4 regions of the Ensifer sp. genome follow, and region 3 is predicted to be linked to each of the others. Evidence: predicted binding sites of a transcription regulator. Region 3 holds the regulator's gene; each other region holds the start of a gene.
The links. Region 3 encodes LexA, which represses DNA repair genes until DNA is damaged. Its sites were predicted from a motif close to TGTTCNNNNTGTGTTCNG; they were not measured.
Positions count from the first base shown of each region.

Region 1: a site for LexA is predicted at 3,223-3,240, ahead of parE (DNA topoisomerase IV subunit B). Genes of this name have one in related genera too.
Region 2: a site for LexA is predicted at 2,750-2,767, ahead of RTP54_RS12320 (ribonuclease T2 family protein). Genes of this name have one in related genera too.
Region 4: a site for LexA is predicted at 3,337-3,354, ahead of RTP54_RS28240 (putative DNA modification/repair radical SAM protein). Genes of this name have one in related genera too.

Region 1 is NZ_DALZXU010000001.1:1,493,790-1,499,153, forward strand. It holds gene RTP54_RS07305 (hypothetical protein) at 1-255, opposite strand, end outside; gene RTP54_RS07310 (GNAT family N-acetyltransferase) at 557-964, shown strand; gene parE (DNA topoisomerase IV subunit B) at 1,041-3,104, opposite strand; gene RTP54_RS07320 (hypothetical protein) at 3,316-4,248, shown strand; gene RTP54_RS07325 (UbiA family prenyltransferase) at 4,372-5,364, shown strand, end outside.
Region 2 is NZ_DALZXU010000001.1:2,517,655-2,523,018, reverse strand. It holds gene RTP54_RS12335 (thiamine pyrophosphate-binding protein) at 1-589, opposite strand, end outside; gene RTP54_RS12330 (DMT family transporter) at 651-1,604, opposite strand; gene RTP54_RS12325 (alpha/beta hydrolase) at 1,617-2,597, opposite strand; gene RTP54_RS12320 (ribonuclease T2 family protein) at 2,780-3,559, shown strand; gene ettA (energy-dependent translational throttle protein EttA) at 3,678-5,327, shown strand.
Region 3 is NZ_DALZXU010000001.1:1,751,701-1,757,064, forward strand. It holds gene RTP54_RS08565 (hypothetical protein) at 214-360, opposite strand; gene RTP54_RS08570 (hypothetical protein) at 939-1,271, shown strand; gene lexA (transcriptional repressor LexA) at 1,389-2,102, opposite strand; gene RTP54_RS08580 (hypothetical protein) at 2,564-2,932, opposite strand; gene RTP54_RS08585 (hypothetical protein) at 3,273-3,416, opposite strand; gene RTP54_RS08590 (DUF4242 domain-containing protein) at 3,584-3,874, opposite strand; gene RTP54_RS08595 (hypothetical protein) at 4,182-4,493, opposite strand; tRNA gene RTP54_RS08600 (tRNA-Ser) at 4,573-4,662, opposite strand; gene RTP54_RS08605 (septal ring lytic transglycosylase RlpA family protein) at 4,936-5,364, shown strand, end outside.
Region 4 is NZ_DALZXU010000011.1:11,962-17,325, forward strand. It holds gene RTP54_RS28230 (Lrp/AsnC ligand binding domain-containing protein) at 118-579, shown strand; gene RTP54_RS28235 (UdgX family uracil-DNA binding protein) at 617-2,101, opposite strand; gene RTP54_RS28240 (putative DNA modification/repair radical SAM protein) at 2,101-3,333, opposite strand; gene RTP54_RS28245 (dihydrofolate reductase family protein) at 3,512-4,042, shown strand; gene RTP54_RS28250 (FAD-dependent oxidoreductase) at 4,097-5,364, opposite strand, start outside.

The sequences.
Region 1 (5,364 bases), 260 kb from region 3:
AGGCGTATCGGGGCGGGCAAGCGGCGCGGCCACCTCCGGCTGAGCATCCTCAGAGGCAAGACCCGGGCCGGAACTCTCGCAGACCGCAACGACCACCGGGTAGTTGGCGTTCGAGAAGCGTGGCAACTGTTGTTGCGAATCCGTGTCGCACTGCGCGATCGAGGGCCATGTCCCATCCACCGTCGAGATATATTGGCATTGGCTGACATCGTGGTCACAGCCAAGAATGGTCATGACGATCAGGGCGGCTTTCATGGTCGGGGCTATCCATCTGGATGGTGGTTGTAGGCATGTTGAGATCAACTTATGCCTGCATGATTCTTCCGAAAATAGGGCACATCCTCAACCGCGCGGAAACAATTTGTTTCGCTGCGTCACTCGGATTGATGGGGCAGGGTTGGTCCTTGCGCCATTTGGCGTATTGGTTGGCGCTGCATCGGACGCTAGCGTGTCGGCGCGTGTTTGCAAGCAGGTTGAGAGCAGAGGATATAAATTGCCAGACGTCACGATTGCCGAAGAACCACCACGTCAGCCGGAGATCCTGCGTCTGCTGGAGATGTCGGATGCCTATGCGGCTTCGCTTTACCCTGCCGAAAGCAATCATCTGGTCGATGTATCGACACTGGAGCGGCCGTCCGTGTGCTTCTTCGTCGCGCGGGTCGATGGCGCTGTCGCCGGTTGTTGTGCGCTGGTCGAGGCCTGCGATGGCACGGCGGAGATCAAGCGCATGTTCGTCGATCCGAAAGCCCGTGGCCTGAAAGTCGGCAAGCGCCTGCTGCAGACGGTCGAGCGGCACGGCGAAAGTCTCCGGCTGACCGCGATCCGCCTTGAAACCGGCATTCATCAACCGGAAGCCATCGGCCTTTACAGGAGTGCTGGATACGTCGAGCGCCCGCCCTTCGGCAGCTACAAGCCCGATCCCTTGAGCCTGTTCATGGAAAAGGCGCTGTCCACGCGCGTCTAGCCTCGTCATTCCGCTCCAGATAAAATCGCCGCCGCCCGATTGTCACTGGCAAATGGGCGGCGCGATGGTTCGTGGATCAGATGTCGAGGTTGTCGGCAAACACGGCGCGTTCCTGAATGAAGCGGAAGCGTGCATCCGCCTTGGTGCCCATCAGGCTGTCGACGGCTTCGCGGGTGCCCTCGAAATCGACGTCGTCGATCTCGACCTTCAGCAGTGTGCGGAACTTCGGATCCATCGTCGTTTCCTTGAGCTGCGCCGGCAGCATCTCGCCGAGACCCTTGAACCGACCGACTTCCACCTTGCCGCGACCGTTGAACTCGGTGCGCATCAATTCCTCTCGATGCGCGTCATCGCGGGCATAAAGCGTCTTTGAGCCCTGGCTCAGGCGATAGAGCGGTGGAACGGCGAGGTAGAGATGGCCGCCGCGGATGAGCTCCGGCATCTCCTGGTAAAAGAAGGTGATCAGCAGCGAGGCGATATGCGCACCATCGACGTCGGCGTCGGTCATGACGACGATGCGCTCATAGCGCAGGTCCTCTTCCCGGTACTTGCTGCGCGTGCCGCAGCCAAGGGCCTGGATGAGGTCGGTGATCTGCTGGTTGGCGCCGAGCTTTTCGCGTCCTGCGCTGGCGACGTTGAGGATCTTGCCGCGCAATGGCAGGATCGCCTGGTTGGCGCGGTTGCGTGCCTGCTTGGCAGAGCCGCCGGCCGAATCCCCTTCGACGATGAAAAGTTCGGCACCTTCTGCGGTGTTCTGGGAGCAATCGGCAAGCTTGCCGGGCAGGCGCAGCTTGCGAACGGCGGTCTTGCGGTTGACTTCCTTTTCCTTGCGGCGGCGGACGCGCTCGTCAGCGCGCTCGATCACCCATTCGAGCAGCTTTGCAGCCTCGGCCGGGTTGTCGGCGAGATAGTGGTCGAAGGGGTCGCGCAGGGCGTTTTCAACGATGCGCTGGGCCTCGACCGTCGCCAGCTTGTCCTTCGTCTGGCCGACGAATTCCGGTTCGCGGATAAAGACGGAAAGCATGCCCGCGGCCGAAATCATCACGTCATCGGTGGTGATGATGGCAGCGCGCTTGTTCTGCGTCAGCTCCGCGTAATTCTTCAGTCCCTTGGTGAGGGCGATGCGGAAGCCAGCTTCATGCGTCCCGCCTTCGGGTGTCGGAATGGTATTGCAATAGGAGTGGACCTGCTGGTCGCCCCCGTACCAGGTGACCGCCCATTCGAGCGAGCCGTGGCCATTCGACTTCTCCGACTTGCCGGCAAAGATCTCGCGGGTGACCGTAAATTCCTTGCCGAGGGTTGCCGCCAGGTAATCCTTCAGGCCGCCGGGGAAGTGGAACACCGCGCGATCGGGGATCTCGGAGCCTTCCTGCAGCAGCGACGGATCGCAGGACCAGCGGATTTCGACGCCGCCGAACAGATAGGCCTTCGAGCGGGCCATCCGGAACAACCGCGCCGGCTCGAAGCGGGCGTGCGGACCGAAGATCTGCGGATCGGGATGAAAGCGGACGCGGGTTCCACGCCGGTTGTGCACGTCGCCCAGTTCTTCGAGACCGCCCTGCGGGATGCCGCGCGAAAAGCGCTGCCGGTAAAGCTTGCGGTTTCTGGCAACCTCGACCTCGAGGTCATCCGACAAAGCGTTGACAACCGAGACACCGACGCCGTGCAGACCGCCTGAGGTCTCGTAGGCCTTGCCGTCGAACTTGCCGCCGGCGTGCAGGATCGTCATGACGACTTCAAGCGTCGACTTGCCGGGAAACTTCGGGTGGTTCTCGACCGGAATGCCGCGGCCGTTGTCGGTGACCGTCAGATAGCCGTCGGCGTCGAGATTGACCTCGATGAAGTTGGCGTGCCCGGCCACCGCTTCGTCCATCGAGTTGTCGATGACTTCGGCAAAGAGATGGTGCAGCGCCTTTTCGTCGGTGCCGCCGATATACATGCCCGGGCGACGTCGAACTGGCTCCAGCCCCTCCAGCACCTCGATCGCCGACGCGTCGTAATCGCCACTGTCGCTGCCTTTGGGCGCCGGGCGCGGTTCTTCACGCGGAGCCGCCGTAGGGCGCTGCACGGGCGCAGCGGCCGGCGCCACGGGCTTCGGTTGTTCGGGCATTGCGGAGAAGAGGTCGTTGCTGTCGTCCATGGGGCGTTTAGATCATTCCTGTCGTGCGGTCGTTTTCATGGCCATAGCAAGACCTCGGTCTTGTCGCCATCCCCCGCCATTCGAATCACTCGAATTGTGCCAGACTCTCGGCGATTATGCGAACAAAACGAGAATATTGGGTGCCGAATACCGAGAAATCAAAGCCTCGGCGCTGGCGTCCGTCTCCAACTGTTGCTTTGGCACCGGGCCGATGGCAAGGCTTTGCGCCAAACCAGGGAGCCCTTCGTTGTCCGTGTCCACAGCTCATTTCTGCTTTCGCCGGCTTGTCGCCGCAATCCTGGCCGTCGGCACCCTCGCAGGCGGGATCACAAGCGCTGAGGCGCAGCAGCTGAAGCCCTACAAGGACGACCTGTTTTCCTATGGCAAGGTGCTGGAGGAAAGCGATGGCGGTGACCACCGCGTCGTCGACTATCAGGAACTTCGCGATATCAACGAGCGGGACGAAATTCCGGAGCGCCGGGTCAAGCGTGCCTTCGTGTCGCTCGGCGTCAAGGGCGAGCAAGCCAACGAGACGCTCGACGTTGGCGGGCGCCCGCTCGAGGTGACCCGTGTCGGGCGGGAGCAAGGTGCGGCATTCAGCGTGATCTTCATCCATGGTCGAGGCGGAGACAGGCGGCTCGGCGCCAACGATTTTTCCTTCGGCGGCAACTTCAATCGCCTGAAGAACTTCGCGGTTGCCAATGGTGGCGTCTATTACGCGCCGAGCGTGCGCACGTTCGATAAGGCGGGTGCCGCCGATGTCGCCGGGCTCGTCAAGCTTGCGGCGGAGCGCTCTGGCGGCCGGCCGGTGGTGTTGGCCTGCGCTTCGATGGGCAGCTTTATCTGCTGGGGCGTTTCCCGTGACGCAGACGCCGTCGCTTCTCTGAGCGGCATGATGATCATGGGCGGTGCCAGCGATCCCGATTTTGCGAAAAGCGCGGCATTTGCCGCCAGGCTGCCGATGTTCTTCAGCCACGGCAGTCGGGACAGCGTCTATCCCGCCACAAGCCAGGAGGCGCTCTACAGATCCTTGAAAGGGCAGGGCTATCCGGCCCGCTTCGTGCTCTTTGAGACCGGATCGCATGGAACGCCGGTCCGCATGACGGATTGGCGCGACGCCTTGAACTGGATCGGCAGCCGATAACGCGCATTCGCTTGGCATTTGTTAACCAGACCAGCAATTTCCGGGTGTAATCCCACGCCTCGTTTCCACCTTTGAAAGTGATCGGCGCGACTATCCCCAACAAATAGGGCTGGGGTATTTTTCATGAATGCGCACATCGAAACACGGCAAATTCCGTTGTGTGTCGACCTGGATGGCACGTTGCTGGCGGCCGATACGCTTTGGGAAGGCGCTGCAATCGTCCTCTTGCGCAATCCGTTGATGGTCTTCCCGATGCTGATATGGCTGTTTCAGGGCAAGGCGCGCCTGAAGCAGGAAGTTGCAGCACGATCCGGGCGAAGGGCCGAAGACTGGCCGTATCGTCAGACCGTGCTGGACCGGTTGGCAACGGAAAAGGCAAGCGGCCGCGATATCGTGCTCGTCACCGGCGCTGCGCCCACCGTCGCCATGGACGTTGCAGCCCATGTCGGTCTTTTTTCGTCGGTCATGCATTCGTCCGATGTGCTGAACCTCACAAGCGACCGCAAGCGTGACGCCCTGGTGCAACGGTTCGGCAAAGGCCGGTTCGACTATATGGGCAACAGCGGTGATGACATTGCGGTATTCGAGGTGTCGCGCCGCGCGATCGTCGTGGCTCCTGATGCGGCGGCGGAAAAATGGCGCCGCAATCACGATGCCGAGAAGCTCGATACCGGCAAGGTAAGCGCGCTGGCCGCCCTGAAGTCGATCCGCGTCCACCAGTGGGCCAAGAACGTGCTGATCGGCGTGCCGATGATCCTCAACCACGAAGTCCTGCATCTGGATGCGCTGGTCAACGTCATCGTGGCGTTTTTCGCTTTCAGCTTTCTCGCTTCCGCCGTTTACGTCATCAACGATCTCTCCGATCTCGCCAACGACCGGCGCCACGCCAAGAAGCGCAACCGTCCGCTCGCGAGCGGTCAGATGTCGGTGCCGACGGCTTTGATCCTCGTCATCTGCCTGATCCTCGCCTCGGTCTCGCTGACGACCATGCTGCCGTTGCATTTCGCCGGCGTGCTCGCCTTTTATGCCTGCGCCACGACGGCCTACACGTTTGTGCTCAAGCGCAAGCTTCTGGTCGATGTGTTCACGCTCGCCGGCCTTTACACGACACGCATC
Region 2 (5,364 bases), 770 kb from region 3:
CGTCCGCAAGCAGCGCGCCGAGCTTTTTAAGCTGGGAGGGGCCGGGATGGCCTTCGACCGGCTGGTAGGGCTTTGCCGCCGGCGCATCGGCGCTGCGCGTCAGCATGTCTTCAGGCAGCGTCAGCACGACAGGGCCCGGCCGGCCCGACGTTGCAACGGCAAAGGCACGGGTGACGAATTCCGGGATGCGGGCGGGATCGTCGATCTCGCCAACCCATTTGGCGACTTCGGTGAAGGCGCGGCGGTATTCGATCTCCTGGAAGGCTTCGCGCTCGCGCGCATCGCTCTGCACCTGGCCGATGAAGAGGATCATCGGGATCGAATCCTGCCTTGCGACATGAAGGCCTGCCGATGCGTTGGTGGCGCCGGGGCCGCGCGTGACCATGCAGATGCCCGGTTCGCCCGAAAGGCGGCCCCAGGCATCGGCCATCATCGCAGCGCCCCCCTCCTGGCGGCAGACGACGACGTCGATGTCGGTGTCATAGAGCGCATCCAGCACCGCCAGATAGCTTTCCCCCGGTACGCAGGCGATGCGCTTGACGCCGTTGGCGACGAGTGCGTCGACGACCAGCTGACCTCCAGTTTTCATGTTCTTCCTCCCGATAGTCTTTCTTTTGTTTTCAGATCGCCAGTTTTCAGATTGCTCGTTTTCAGATCGCTGGCGAAACCGGAGCGATGCTCGCAGTCTTGTCGACCCGGCGTTCCCGCCAGATGATGTAGAGGCCGGAGCCGATGATGATGGCAATGCCCAGCCATTTCAGCGCGTCGGGCAGGTGGTCGAAGACCAGCCAGCCGAAGATCGTCGCCGAAACGATTTCGAGATACTGCAGCGGCGCCAGCACCGAGGCCGGAGCCGAGCGATAGGCATAGACCCCGAGCACGCCCGATATGGTGGCGGTAACGCCGACGCCGAGCAGGTAGAACCAGGTGTTGCCCTCTGGCCAGACCGGATCGAAGATGCTGGACCCGCTGCCTTCGCCCAGCCAAAGTAGAACGAGACAGAAAAGCCCGCCCCAGATGCCGGCGTGGAACTGCATCGACCAGGGGTCCTCGTTCTGCGCGACCATGCGCGTCACCAGCAGGAACACCGCAAGGCCGAAGGCGGCGACGATCGGCAGCAGCGCGATCAGCCCGACCTCCTGCATGCTCGGCTGGATGACGAGCAGCGCGCCGAAAAACCCCACACCACAGGCGGTGTAGCGCCGCCAGCCGATGGTTTCCTTCAGGAAGATGCTACCGAGGATGGTGAGGATGATCGGTTCGACGAAGAAGATGGCGATGGCGTCGGCCACCTCCATCACCTTCAGCGTGGTGATGAAAGAGAGCATGGTGATGACGAGCAGGCCGCCGCGCAACGCGTGCAGCCCGGTCTTGCGCCAGGTGAGATCGAAAAGGCTGCCGCGCACCAGCACGATGGGCAGGATGAACACGACCTGCAGGATGAAGCGCACCGCGGTGATCTGCGCCGAGGGAACGGTTGCGATCGCGAGCTTGGCGAAGATGTCGATCAGCGGCGACAGGAGCACCGAAAGGACCATCAGCGTCAGGCCGAAGGAAATGCGGTCGTTTGCGTTCTTGGCCGTGGGAAGGGACATGTCTGCCATGGTGATTTCGGTTCAGCGCCTCTGGCCGGCCGCGGCCCCGGCGGCGGCAGGCGTGCCGGTAACGGAGGTTGCGACGGCCTGTTGGCACCAGGCGGCAAAGTCCGCTGCCGCCTTTTCGCGGCCGATCTCGTTGAGCGTCTCGTGGCGCATGCCCTCATGGATGGTCACCGACACGTTCGTCATGCCGCGTGCCTTCATGCGCTCGCCGAGCCACCGAACGGCGTTGCCGTTTTCGGTCGAGGGATCGGCGCTGCCGCCGACGAGATGGACAGGCAGATTGGCGGGAAGGCGCGCCAGACGGTCGGTGCGGGCGCCGGCAAAGGCAAGCCGCATCAGGTCCAGCCAGAGCGATACCGTCGCATCGAAACCACAGAGGGGGTCTGCGATGTATTTCGCCACTTCCTCCGCGTCGCGCGACAGCCAGTCGGAACCGGTCTTGCGGTCCTTGATCGCCTGGCCCCAGGCGCCGAAGGTGAGCTTCGACAACAGCGGGCTCGGCACATCGGAGCCCTTGAGCGCCTTTTCGATCTTCAGGATCAACTGGCCGCCGCGGCCGGCGATGCCAGGACGGAAGTTGGAGTTCCAGACGGCGAGCGCGTCATAGAGGCCGGGATCGGTCTCTGCGGCATTGAGTGCGATGAGACCACCCATGGAGTGGCCGAAGAGAATGACCGGCAGGCCCGGATGCGCCTCAAGGGCAAGCGCGCGCATGGCCTTGATGTCGGCAAACACCTTGCCGAGGCCATTGCTGTTCGAAAACATCGCAAGCGGCGCATCCGGCGCGCGCGTCGCCCCGTGCCCGCGGTGATCATGAGCATAGACGTGAAAGCCGTGGCCGGCCATCACTTCCGCGAAGCGGGCGTAGCGGCCGGAATGTTCGGCAAGGCCATGGCTGACGAGCAGAATGCCACGCGCGTCGGTGGTCGCCGGAAAATGGCGCCAGCTCAAAAGAGCGCCGGTCGGGCTTTGATGCGTCCTCACCTGCCCGAACATGCCTTCTCCCGGACCAATCGTCAGCTTTGGCGATATCAAATCGATTTGGGAGGGAAAGGCAATCGCGGCTTGGTGATCTCTGCGCATGAGGTCACAAGCGATTTCCCGCACCTGTAATTTCCAGTTGCAATTTTCCCGTTATGGGCGATATTTGTTCTCGTTTTGTTTTTCGGGAGAGTGTCATGGCATCTTGGAGAAATGCGATATCACGTTCACTGGCAGGTGCTGCGGTGGCGCTGGCGATGTTGCTTGCACCGTCGACCCCGGCTCTGGCGCAGGAGGCGGCAGGTAGCGCGGGGCAAACAGGCGCGGGACGGACGGACTATGTGCTGGCGGTCAGCTGGCAACCGGGCTTCTGCGAGACGCGGCCGGATCGCAAGGAATGCGTGAGCCAGACGGCGGACCGGTTCGATGCCACCAACCTGTCGCTGCACGGGCTCTGGCCTCTGCGCAAGAGCTATTGCGGGGTCGCGGCCGAGATGCGCAGCCAGGACCGCACAGGCAACTGGCTCGACCTGCCGAAGCTCGGCCTGACCGACGATACCGCCGCGAGGCTGCTGGTCGCCATGCCGGGTGTGCAATCGGGCCTCGACCGCCACCAATGGCTGCGCAGCGGCACCTGCCAGGGCGGCACGGTCGACGACTATTTTGCGGCGCAATTGCGCATGCTTGATGAGCTCAACCGGTCCGCCGTCGGCACGCTCTTTCGAGGGCGCATTGGTTCCGAACTCGACGAGACGTCGATCAAGCAGGCCTTCGACCAGAGCTTCGGAGCGGGCGCGGGCGACCGGGTGCGCATGCGCTGCCAGACGGTGGCAGGCCGCAGCGTGATCACCGGGCTCACGATCGGGCTCACCGGCGACGTCTCGGGCAAAACAGGTCTTGCATCGCTGATCCAGGCAGCCGGGCCGACCGAGTTCAAATGCGCCAGGGGCATTGCCGACGCGGCAGGGCGCGGATAGCGGCGGACGAGGGCTGCCGGCATGGGATAGGCGGGGGCAAGCGCCTTTGGCGATTGCCCCTTTGCACTAATTCGCCTACATAGCGGGCAAATTTCCTTCCCATGCGGAGCTTTCCTTTATGGCACGTCAATTCATCTATCACATGGCCGGGCTGAACAAGTCCTACGGCGCAAAGAAGGTCCTGGACAACGTTCATCTGTCGTTCTACCCGGACGCCAAGATCGGTATCCTCGGCCCGAACGGCGCCGGTAAGTCGACGGTGCTGCGCATCATGGCCGGCCTCGACAAGGAATATACCGGCGAGGCCTGGATCGCCGACGGTGCGACCATCGGCTACCTGCCGCAGGAGCCGCAGCTCGACCCGACCAAGACCGTGCTTGAAAACGCCATGGAAGGCGTTGCCGCCAAGACCGCCATCGTCGAGCGCTACAACGAACTGATGATGAACTATTCCGACGAGACGGCGGAAGAGGGCGCAAGGCTCCAGGACATCATCGACAGCCAGAACCTGTGGGACCTGGAAAGCCAGGTCGAAATGGCTATGGAAGCGCTGCGCTGCCCGCCGGGTGATGCCGACGTGACCAGCCTCTCGGGCGGTGAAAAGCGCCGTATCGCGCTCTGCAAGCTGCTCCTGTCGCAGCCCGACCTGCTGCTGCTCGACGAACCGACCAACCATCTCGACGCCGAGACGATCGCCTGGCTCGAAAAGCACCTGCGCGAATATCCGGGCGCCGTGCTGATGATCACCCACGACCGCTACTTCCTCGACAACGTTACCGGCTGGATCCTCGAGCTCGACCGCGGCCGCAGCATTCCCTACGAAGGCAACTACTCGGCCTACCTCATCGCCAAGGCCAAGCGCATGCAGCAGGAAGGCCGCGAAGAGGCCTCCCGCCAGAAGGCGATCGCGCGCGAACAGGAATGGATCGCATCCAGCCCGAAGGCGCGCCAGGCCAAGTCCAAGGCGCGTATCCGCTCCTATGACGAACTGGTCGATGCCGCAGAAAACCAGCGTCCTGGCGACGCCCAGATCATCATCCCGGTCGGCGAACGTCTCGGCCAGGTGGTCATCGAGATGGACGGCGTCACCAAGGGCTATGGCGATCGCCTGCTGATCGACGGTCTTTCGCTGAAGCTGCCGCCGGGCGGCATCGTCGGCATCATCGGCCCGAACGGCGCCGGCAAGACCACGCTGTTCCGCATGATCACCGGCCAGGAGAAGCCCGATAGCGGTTCTATCCGTATCGGCGAGACGGTGCATCTGGGCTATGTCGATCAGAGCCGCGATGCGCTCGACGGCAACAAGACCGTCTGGGAAGAAATTTCGGGCGGTGCCGAAGTCATCAAGCTCGGCAAGTACGAGATGAACTCGCGCGCCTATTGCTCGACCTTCAACTTCAAGGGCGGCGACCAGCAGCAGAAGGTCGGCAACCTCTCGGGTGGTCAGCGCAACCGCGTCCACCTCGCAAAGATGCTGAAGGACGGTGGCAACGTGCTGCTGCTCGACGAACCGACCAACGACCTCGACACCGAGACGCTCGCAGCCCTCGAAATCGCGCTCGAAAACTTTGCCGGCTGCGCCGTCATCATCAGCCACGATCGCATGTTCCTCGACCGCCTGGCGACCCATATCCTCGCCTTTGAAGGCGACAGCCAGGTCGAATGGTTCGAAGGCAACTTCGAAGACTACGAAAAGGACAAGATCCGTCGCCTCGGCCCGGATTCGGTCAACCCGAAGCGCGTCACCTACAAGCGCCTGACGCGTTGATGTTCCGGCACGTCGCGCGGGTCGAGGTCTGCGCGAC
Region 3 (5,364 bases):
TGCAACGGCCAATAAGCCGCCCGCAATGAACGGTCGCGCGCATTTCCAACCGTATGCCGTCGCGAACCGGATCGGCATCGCGACTGTCGGGCGTAGAAGGTCGCTCGACTGCGGGCGACCACCTTCCATCGAACGGGACCGATTGTGGCAAGCGCCACGATGCGGCAATGAATGCCCGCACTCGCTCGCCTGTCGGTCAATTGAGGCCGTGGTTCAATTCTCCTGAACGGAAACCCCGTCCTGGCCAATCTTGATTTCGACACCGGCCGGTTTCGTTTCTTCGCGATAGGCATAGACGCCGAGCCCGACGACGGCCACGGCAAGGGCGGCGATGACGAGATAAAGGCCATTTCGGTTCATTCAGCAGTTCCTCTCATGGGGCATGGGAGGGGGTAGTTAGGCCGCGAACGGCGAAAGGCAACGGCACGTCCGTCGATTGAGGCCGGGCAAAGGCCGAGGCGGCAGTGTGCGACGTGTCGCGGCTGTCCTGCGATACGAACGACCCAGAACCGATCAACCGCCATCTGACATGGAAACGAACGTCAGGAAGTGTCTGCGGGCCAGGATGGATGGAAGGCGGTTTTCGCTGCTAACGCCGCGAAGGCCGGCTGATCGCTGCATGGCAAGCTTCCACTGGTTCCGTGACGTCGGGCCGCTCGACGCGCCGTTTTCGGAAGTGACAGGCGTCGCCTTCGCCACGTCGCCAACCAAAGTTTAAATTGAGTAAAATCAATATCAAACCATTTCCGGACGCCATCGTGCGACTTGTCGCCGTTCGCCGTTGCTGCCGTTACATGACCGACCCGGAAATGGTTGTGACGCAGCTCTTGTCACCGGAAAAAATATTGTCTCTAGACGGTAACGGGAATGAATATTCCGTCGATGCGACCCGTATAGGTGGTGTCAAACAAAGCCGACAATGGAGGAAATGACATAAAATGAAATGTAAGATCGCCCTGACCGCACTTGCTCTTCTTGCTGCAACGACGAGCGCTGCAAGCGCCGAGGATCTCGTCTTTCAGCTCAAGAACAAGACGAAGGCTGTTTTGACGAACTTCTACACATCGCCTGTTGGCGTCGACCAGTGGGAGGACGATGTCTTTGGACGGCAAGTGCTCAATCCCGGCGAGAGCATGGAAATTACCATCGCCGACGGACGCGACGTCTGTAAGTACGACATGCGCTTCGAGTTCGAGGAAGGTTCGGGTCTCGACACGACCGAAGACACGCAGGACCTCTGCGAGCTCGGCGAGTACTCCATCCACGAATAAGAATCCGCAAGCGCGCAAGCGCTCGGATGGATATCCGGCGTCTCGCTACCCCAGGGGTGGCGAGACGTTCGCATTCGGGAGAACGGTGGCGATGACGGCGCAAAGCGCCATTCGGGCCTAATGGTAGCGGCGGATCAAGCCGACCAGCTTGCCCTGTATCTTGACGCGGTCGGGTCCAAAAATTCGTGTCTCGTAGGCCGGATTTGCGGCCTCCAGCGCAATCGACGCGCCCTTGCGACGAAAGCGCTTCAAGGTCGCTTCCTCGTCGTCGACGAGGGCAACGATGATGTCACCGGGGTTGGCAGTCGTCGCGTTGCGAATGATCACGGTATCGCCGTCGAAGATCCCTGCCTCGATCATCGAATCGCCCTTTACCTCGAGAGCGTAGTGATCGCCGGTACCGATCATGTCGAGCGGAACGGAGATGTCGTGGGTGTTGTTCTGTATGGCCGAGATCGGCACGCCGGCGGCGATGCGACCCATGACCGGCACCGACACCGAGCTGTTGTCGGCAACGGGTGGTGCCTTAGCCGGAGCTGGGGCGGGGGGCTTGCCGAGGCTGCCTTCGATGACGCTCGGCGAAAAGCCGCGACGGGGCTGTGTGTTCGCCGCATAGGCTTCAGGCAGCTTGATGACCTCAAGTGCGCGTGCGCGGTTCGGCAGCCGTCGGATGAAGCCGCGCTCTTCGAGCGCCGTGATCAGCCGGTGAATGCCCGACTTGGATGCCAGGTCCAAAGCATCCTTCATCTCGTCGAAGGATGGCGGTACACCGGACTCCCTCATTCGTTCGTGGATGAAGAGAAGCAATTCCTGTTGCTTGCGGGTCAGCATGGCCAGTCGCTCCAGAAGCGTGAAACAAATCAAGAACAGACACTATCTGTTCCATATGTGTTCCGCAAGTGCCTAAAATTTGGTGAATGCTGCGGCTGTCGACGCGGAATTGGCTGGAGCCGGCGATCGCGAGGCTCTGTGCTGCCACGGGCCGCGGCGCACGGAGTAAGGTTGCGATGCAGGAATTGATTCGGGTCCTGTCGCCGATCGTGAACGTGGTCGCTGCGATAGTGGGCCCCGGTTTCGGTTGATACCAATATGTCGATACCGTCGGAAGACCGTTCGACGCGGTTGGCATCGTCTGGAGTGCAGCGATTCGGTGCCTGATCGATCAGTGGGTGGCGCGCGGCCAAAGTTGGCCTGTGGCACGGTGATTCCGCCCCATGGCTGTACCGACGCCGACGGGGGGATCTGGACGTAAGTTCGTCGGCACGCTCGCCACGCGATGAAAGTCGCGTGCCTCAGGCCGGTCGCGTGGCAGAGCAGGCGTCTTCGAATTCCTTGACGGTTTCAGCTGAATTGTCCTGTGGCAACACGGCGTCCGCGGCATCAGTCGCCACGGGTGTGTCCCCCTCGAAGACGAAGGACTGGATGTAGTAGGCGATCGCACCCTTCCAGACGTTGCGACCATCGATCTGCTGGCAAGGGACTGCAGATTCGAAATCGGCCTGCAGGTCATCGACCGTCGCTGCACTGAGGGCGATGTTTGGCGATGCGATAATCGAAGCAATGAGCAAGGCTGCGAGCACGATGAACGTCCGAAAGATGAGGAGTGAAGCCGGTAGATTGGTTAACGATGTGAACCGCGCTTTCGTTCCGAAGTCCAGCAAGCATGCCGCGCAGCCAGGCGTGTTCAACAGTTCTTTGAGAAGGTCGATAACGGCGCTTCGAGTTGTGGCATTCAGAGCACATTTCCTCGCGACGAACGGACCGGTCTGCGATGCCGTGCTGCGATTGTTCCGGTGGGGGCAAGCGCACGAAGCGTGATCGGCGCAGGCCGCTTGCCCCTCGCGCAGCTTGGGCGAGCGATGCGTTTAGGCTCGCAACGCTCGCCAGACTGTTGCGCCGACCGTGTCGTCCCGCAATTCAGCAAAGACGCACGGATGGGGCGGTCGACAGCCAGCGAAGATGTCTCATGCGCGTCTGGCGCAGAGATGACCGGGTGCGATTTTACTTCTTGTCCTTCTTGCCGGCCGGGAAACTGCTGCCGGCAAGTTTGACCTGCGAGCCTTCGGTTGCAACGGTCGTTTTGACGGCTTTGTCCTTTTTGGGCTTTCGAACCTCGCGGTTGCTGCGGACTTGACCTTTTGCCATGTTCGTCTCCTTGGAAACGCGTGCCGGGGGCCCTCCTGGGCTCCGAATGACCGGTAGCTCAGCCTGCATCGATACGCGCTTAAGTCAATGACGGCGCAGGTGGAATGATGGCTATTGAGACGCGATGCGTCGTCATGACAGGTCGGGCGGCGATGCCGTTGTCTTCTTCAGTTTCCGCCGCGCCGTGGCGATGCGGTGGAGGGGCCGATAACGGCGGCAACCTCTGTGATCCTGTTGGCGGGAAATCCGCCGCGTTCGGCGTGCTCGCGAATGACGTCGGCGCTCGGTGCTTCGTGAACGCAATAGATCTTGTCGCCGGCCACGTAACTGGTGATCCACGTATAAGGCACGCCAAGATCTGCGACGACAGCGTTGGACTTGGCCGACAGCGCGCAGAGATCGTCCTGGGTGAGCTTGTCGGCGCCAGGTACGTCACGTTCTATGATGAAGGTTGGCATCGCTCAGTTCCTTGACTGGTTGATGGCTGTATTTCAATCAATTCTAATGAAGTGGGAGCAGCCGGTTTCGGATTCAAGGCGTGCCGCGGCGATTTCGCCGGATGCGACTGACTGTGCCACGCCCACGGCCAACGTCGCTCTCGACCGATGGAGGTCTGGCGGAGTGCATGGAGAGATCAGGGGGGCGGTGAATTGGCCCGCGTGTGTCGTCGAAGGATGCAGAGGTTTTCTCAGCCCGAAACGGAATTGCGACCGCCCGACAGCGGTCGCGACGGCACCCGGTGGGGCGCCAAGCGCCTATCGCAACTCAGTAGCTGAGGCGGAAGCCACCGGGGCTTGACGCCGACGGATCAGGAACCGGATTTGGACCCTGCCATTGAGCATAGGTGGTGTTGGCGTCGCCGGTGCTTGCGCAGCCAGACAGCGCGAGAACAGCAAAAAAAGCGGCAGTTGTCAGGTATTTAAGAGGCATGGTTTTCTCCAGTTTTGGGAGATTGCCCAGGCCTCGATGGGCCGGAATCAGACTTTCCCTCAAATCACCTGACATGGCAAGCCGACCGACGTGCTGCCTCAGCAATGCACACGCATCTGTTGCCGCGCCGCAGGGCGTGGCTTCCAAAACGGCTATGCTCCAGCCGTCGCCGCGTCAGGGCAATTGGGCGACGAACGAACTCAATGGCAGAAAATGAAACAGGTGATGGCGGAGGAGGTGGGATTCGAACCCACGGTACGCTTTCACGCACGCCGGTTTTCAAGACCGGTGCCTTAAACCGCTCGGCCACTCCTCCGGGCAGGGCGTTATTGCGCGAAGCCTTGCCGCTTTGCAAGATTTAACATGCACTCGGAAAGATTTTCTTCCTGCGCGGATCAGGGATCCGGCCTCGCTAACCATTCGTAAACCATAACTGGAGATTTCGGGTGGGCGGCTGTGTGTCGGTTCGCAATTTTGCCTTGTTGCTGTCATGTTTAATCGACTGTTCCGTTTCGGGACGCCGAGATTTCCGCTGGGGCAAGAGCGGGAGGTTTCGAGTACGGCTTGTTCGATTGATGTTGTGGGACAGATGACATCCAGTAAAAATGCGGCATATCTGATGAGGGGATTGCGCCTTGCGGCGGTTCCCGTGTTTTGCGCAGCGCTTGCGGCTTGCGGGTCGACGTCCAGTGTCAGCAAGAGCAAGCCGAGAAGCAAAGAATACTTTCCCGAGTCGGTTTATGGCGTGAAGGCCAGCCCCCGTGTCGCCACGGGCAAGAATATCCCGAAGGGCGGCGGCCGGTTTCAGGTCGGCAAGGCCTACCAGGTCAAGGGCAAGTGGTATCAGCCGAAGGAAGATTTCGGCTATAACAAAAGCGGCATGGCGTCCTGGTATGGCGCAGCATTCCACGGGCGCCTGACAGCCAACGGCGAAGTCTACGACAAATATCATCTGTCTGCCGCGCATCCGACGTTCCCGCTGCCAAGCTATGCCCGCGTCACCAATACGGAGAACGGC
Region 4 (5,364 bases), on a different contig from region 3:
CTCCTCGCCCTGTCATCAACGCAGGTTATTGCCGAGTCCACTGTTATGAAATACACAGATATTGCGTTACTTGAGTGATAATCGCTCAAAATGGACGAGCATACTGCGGATAATGAAATGGAAGAACTCGACCTCATAGATCGTCGCCTGCTGCGTTTGCTGCAGGAGGACGGCCGGCGCACGACGCTCGACCTGGCCAATCGGGTCGGACTGTCCCCGACGGGCACCAGCCTGCGCGTCAAACGGCTTTTCCGCGAACGCTTCATCACTGCGGTCAGGGCCGTTCTCGATCCGCAGAAGATCGGACGGGGAACGCTGGTGTTCATTCAGGTTCGGCTCGACCAGACCTCTCCACACGTCTTCGACCGGTTCGCGGAGGCGGTGGCGAAGGCGCCGGAGGTGCTGGAGTGCCATATGGTCGTCGGCGGCTTCGACTATCTGGTCAAGGCGCGGATCGCCGACATGTCGGTGTTTCAGGATTTCCTGCAGCGCGTGATCCTGCCGCTTCCCGGCGTCCGGGAGACGCACACCTATGCGTCGGTGGCGGACGTCAAGCCGGATACGGTGCTTCCGGTGTGAGCCAGTCCGCCAGGCCTCGTGGGGCCGTGTCGGGTACCTATCCCGCCTGCCCGATCGATGGATGGGCTGCCAGTTCGGCGACGCGGGCAAGATCCCGCGCAAATCGGGCAGTCTCCTCCTCCCGCCGCCCCGCATCGGGGATGCGCAGCAGGAAGGACGGATGCACGGTGACGAACACGCCAGGGCCACTTTCCGGGTAAAGGATCTGCCCGCGCACGTCGGCGATCTTCGGACGCGCGCCGGTCAGCGCGAACAGGGCGGTGGCCCCCATCGCCACCACCAGCCGCGGCTTGACCAGCGCAAGCTCAAGGTCGAGCCACCATCGGCAATGTTCTACCTCGCCGGCATCAGGCCTTTGATGCAGGCGCCGCTTGCCGCGCATCTCGTACTTGAAATGCTTGACGGCGTTGGTGACGTAGAGCGATTTCCGGTCGAGCCCGACTTGCTGCGCCACCGTATCGAACAGCTTGCCCGCCGGTCCGACGAAGGGTCTGCCGGCAAGATCCTCCTGATCTCCCGGCTGTTCGCCGACGATCATCACCGGAGCGTCGGGCGGCCCTTCACCGAACACCGTGCGCGTGGCGTTGCAGTGAAGCGGGCAGCGCGTGCAGCCGGCGGCTTCCGCCCGGACGTCCTCCAGGGTCATTCGCGAGGACGGCACCACGTTGCCCTGCCCGTCCGGGGTAGGTCGAACACGCGCATGAAAGGCAGGCGGATCGGTTGCCGCCCGCTCGGCCATCGCCGCGACGCTCGCCTCAGCGCCGGCGATCATCGCGGGAATGAGCGAGGCCTCCGGCAGGTTCTTCCAGTACTTCTTCGGCATTTCCGACTGCATCGCCCTCACCTTCAGTCGCGCCGGATTGAAGATGCTGGAAAAGTAGGTGCGCCAGAGGTCTTCGGTATCGTCCGACATCGGCGACTTTTGCCCTGGTGCCGACGACACCTCCAGCACCTCGCCATCCCAGGCGGCGACGCCGCGCGGTGTCGCGATCATCCAGTCCATGTCGAAGAAGCGACGCTGGAAGAACGGCGCGACACGGGCAACGACGTAATGATCCGGCTCGAACCAGGCGACGAAGCCTCGGCGCTCGCTTCCTGCGCGATGTCCAACCTCCTTGAACCGGACGAAGGCCGTCATCTTGTGGCTGTCGCGCCGCACCGACTTCACCAGGCCATTGAGCATGGCGACGTCTTCATCGGTTGCGAGCGAAAGCAGATTTCTATCCCGCTGCAATCGATAAAGGACGCGGTAGAGAATGGCGAAGCGAGCCGGATCGGCGTGACAGATGGCGGCAGCCGCGGTGTCGAGGAACGACTTCGGCACCGTCAATGTCGATGTCGCGCTCACGGTCGGCGCGGGCACTTGCCGCCCGTCCGGATCCCTATCGAACAGGTCGCCACCCGCATCGGCATTCTCCCGCCAATCGACAGCCTCGGGCGGCACGCCCGAGATCAGCAACCTGCGCGCCGCCTCGCGCCATTCAGTGAAATCTCCCCGCCCTTCAAGGGTCACGACCGGCATCAGAACAGATCCAGCTGTTCCGGCTTGGGATCGAACATCGTGCGCAGGTCGGATCGGTCGATCAGCCTGTGCGGCGTCCACCCTTCGGCCACGAGAAACGAACGCACTTTTTTGACGGAGACGTGCAGACGCGCGAGATCCTCCAATCTCAGGCGACGCAGACGACGCGCCGACAGGATCGCCTTGACGCTCTTGGTGCCGAGGCCGGGCACACGCCAGAGCGCCTCACGCGTCGCGGAATTGACATCAAGTGGAAAGAACTGCCGGTTGGCCAGAGCCCAGGCGAGTTTCGGGTCGAGCTTGAGATCCAGCATGCCGTCCGGCTGGTCGGCTGTGATCTCGTCGATCTCGAAGCCGTAGAAGCGATAGAGCCAGTCGGCCTGATAGAGCCTGTGCTCGCGCATCATCGGCGGCTTGATCAGCGGCAGCTTGCGCGACGCATCGGGAATGGGACTGAAGGCGGAGTAATAGACCCGGCGCAAACCATAGCTGCCGTAGAGCCTGGCGCTGGTGGCAAGAACGACGCGATCGTTAGCCTGGTCGGCGCCGACGATCATCTGGGTGCTTTGCCCGGCCGGCACGAAGCGTTGCCTTCTCTTGGTCTGCAGCGTCGGATCATTGGCCGCGTCGATCTTCAGCCTCAGCTCCCCCATCGAGCGGCGGATGTTGCCCGGCCGCTTTTCCGGCGCGTAGCGGGCAAGGCCGGCATCGGTCGGCAGTTCGATGTTGATGGACAAGCGATCGGCATAAAGACCGGCCTGCTCCACCAGCAGCGGCGATGCCTCGGGAATGGATTTCAGATGGATATAGCCCGAGAAATTGTGGTCGACGCGCAAGGCGCGGGCAATGCGAACCATTTCCTCCATCGTGTAGTCGGACGAACGGATAATCCCCGACGACAGAAACAGTCCTTCGATATAGTTGCGCCGATAGAACTCCATCGTCAGCCAGACGACCTCTTCCACCGTAAACCTGGCCCGCTCGACATTGCTTGAGGAGCGATTGATGCAATAGGCGCAATCGTAGATGCAGAAATTCGTCATCAGGATCTTGAGGAGCGAAATGCACCGGCCGTCCGGGGCATAGGCGTGGCAGATGCCGGATCCTTCAGTCGAGCCAAGCCCGCCGGTATCCGCAGAGCTTCGCTTCACGGTTCCACTCGAAGCGCACGAGGCGTCGTACTTTGCCGCATCCGAAAGGATGGCGAGCCGTTCTTTGAGGGACTTTTTCATTTATGTTCACTATATGTTCCGAAGCACTCCAAGTCAATGTCGATCGCGCGATCGCATGCCGGAGAAACGCAAAGCCGACGAAGGGTCAGACACACCCGAACGCGCGCCGCTGCCCGCCTCCCTGTTGCGCAACGTCGCCCCGCGCTATTGTGAGGACCGCGCGGTGGAGGTTTTCGGCATGGCAAAGCTCGTCTTTGGAATGAACCAGTCGCTCGACGGCTACGTCGACCACACGAAAATGGCGACGGGCCCCGAGCTTTTCCGGCATTGGACGGAACATGTGGGCGGTCTTGCGGGCAGCGTATACGGTCGCCGCATGTACGAGACCATGCGCTATTGGGACGAAGACCGTCCGGAATGGAGCGCAGAACATCGTAAATTCGCGCTGGCCTGGCGGCGCCAGCCGAAATGGGTCGTGTCGCGATCCTCGGCGTCGGTCGGCCCCAATGCCACCCATGTCGAGGGGGACATCGAGACGACGATCCGCGACCTCAAGGTTCGGCTCGCTGGCGAGATTGCCATTTCCGGCCCGGACCTGGCCGGAAGCCTGAGCGACCTCGGCCTGATCGACGAATATCGCCTCTATCTCCACCCGGTCGTGCTTGGTGGCGGCAAGCCATTTTTCGCCGGCCCCAGACCGCCGCTCCGCCTTGTGGCAATCGACCGCGTCGGCGAGGACGTGATCCGGTTGACCTATGTTCCCGTGTGATTGCGCCTTCTCCTGAGGGGGTCGGCGCCGCGTTTCCACGCGGCGCCGGTATCGCTACGCTTTGACGCGCAGCCCCTTCGGATCGTAAGCCGGCGAAAGATGGACGGTTGCCGGGAAGCGGACGCCTGCGAGCTCGACTTCGAAGCGACCGCTTTCCAGAAACGCCCTGTCAACGCCCGAACCTTGCTCGATCAGGCAAAGGGCGACGGAGCGGCCAAGCGTGTGCCCATAGGCCGCCGAACGGACCTCGCCGGCTGGCTTGCCGTCGCAAAGGACCAGTTCGCCGCCCCACAACATCGGTGACGGATCATCGACGGTCAGCTGCACGATGCGTCGCGTCTGAACGCTCTTCTCTCTCGCAGCGATCACCGCGTCGCGACCGATGAAACCGCCCGATTTGTCGAGAGACAGCGCAAAGGACAGGCCGGCCTCGTAAGGCGTGATATCCGGCGTCAGCTCTCGGCTCCAGGCACGATAGCCCTTCTCCAGACGGAGCGCTTCCAGCGCATAGTAGCCGCAATCGCGCAGCTCGAAATCTCGCCCGACCTCATGCAGTGCCTCGTAGACGCCGACGGCGAACTCCGTCGGCACGATCAGTTCCCAGCCGAGTTCGCCGACATAGGTCATGCGGTTGGCGTAGGCCGTGGCGTAGCCGATATCGATCTCCCTGACCGTCGCGAAGGGAAAGGCGGCATTGGAGAGGTCGGCCGACGTCAGCCGCGACAGGATCTCCCGCGCATGCGGGCCCATCAGCGCGAGGACCGCATAGGCGGAGGTGACGTCGGTCAGCGTCACATGCGCGTCTGCGGGCAGGTTCTTGCGAATCCAGTCGGCATCGTGCACCGGTTGCGCCGAACCGGTGATCAGCAGGAAGCGGTCCGCCGAAAGCCGCAACACGGTCAGGTCGCTTTCATAGCCGCCCCGCGCATTGAGGAGACCGGTATAGATCGAGCGGCCGACGGCAACGTCGATATCGGCAGCGCAGATGCGATTGAGAGCAGAGGCCGCGTCGCGCCCCTGGACGAGCAGTTTTGCAAAGGAGGTTTGGTCGAAAATACCGGCCGCCTCGCGCGTCGCCTTCATCTCGCGCTTGACCGCCTCGTGCCAGTTCTGCCGGCCGAAGGCGTAGGCCGTCACCGGCTCTTCTCCTTCTGAGGCAAACCAGTTGGCCCGCTCCCAACCCATCTTGGAGCCGAAGCAGGCGCCCTTGGCCGCCAGCCGGTCGTAGAGCGGCGAGCGGCGGAAGGGTCGGGCCGTGTCCAGCTCGCGGTTCGGCCAGGGCATGGCATAGTGCAGCCCGAGCGTCTCCTTGACGCGGTCGT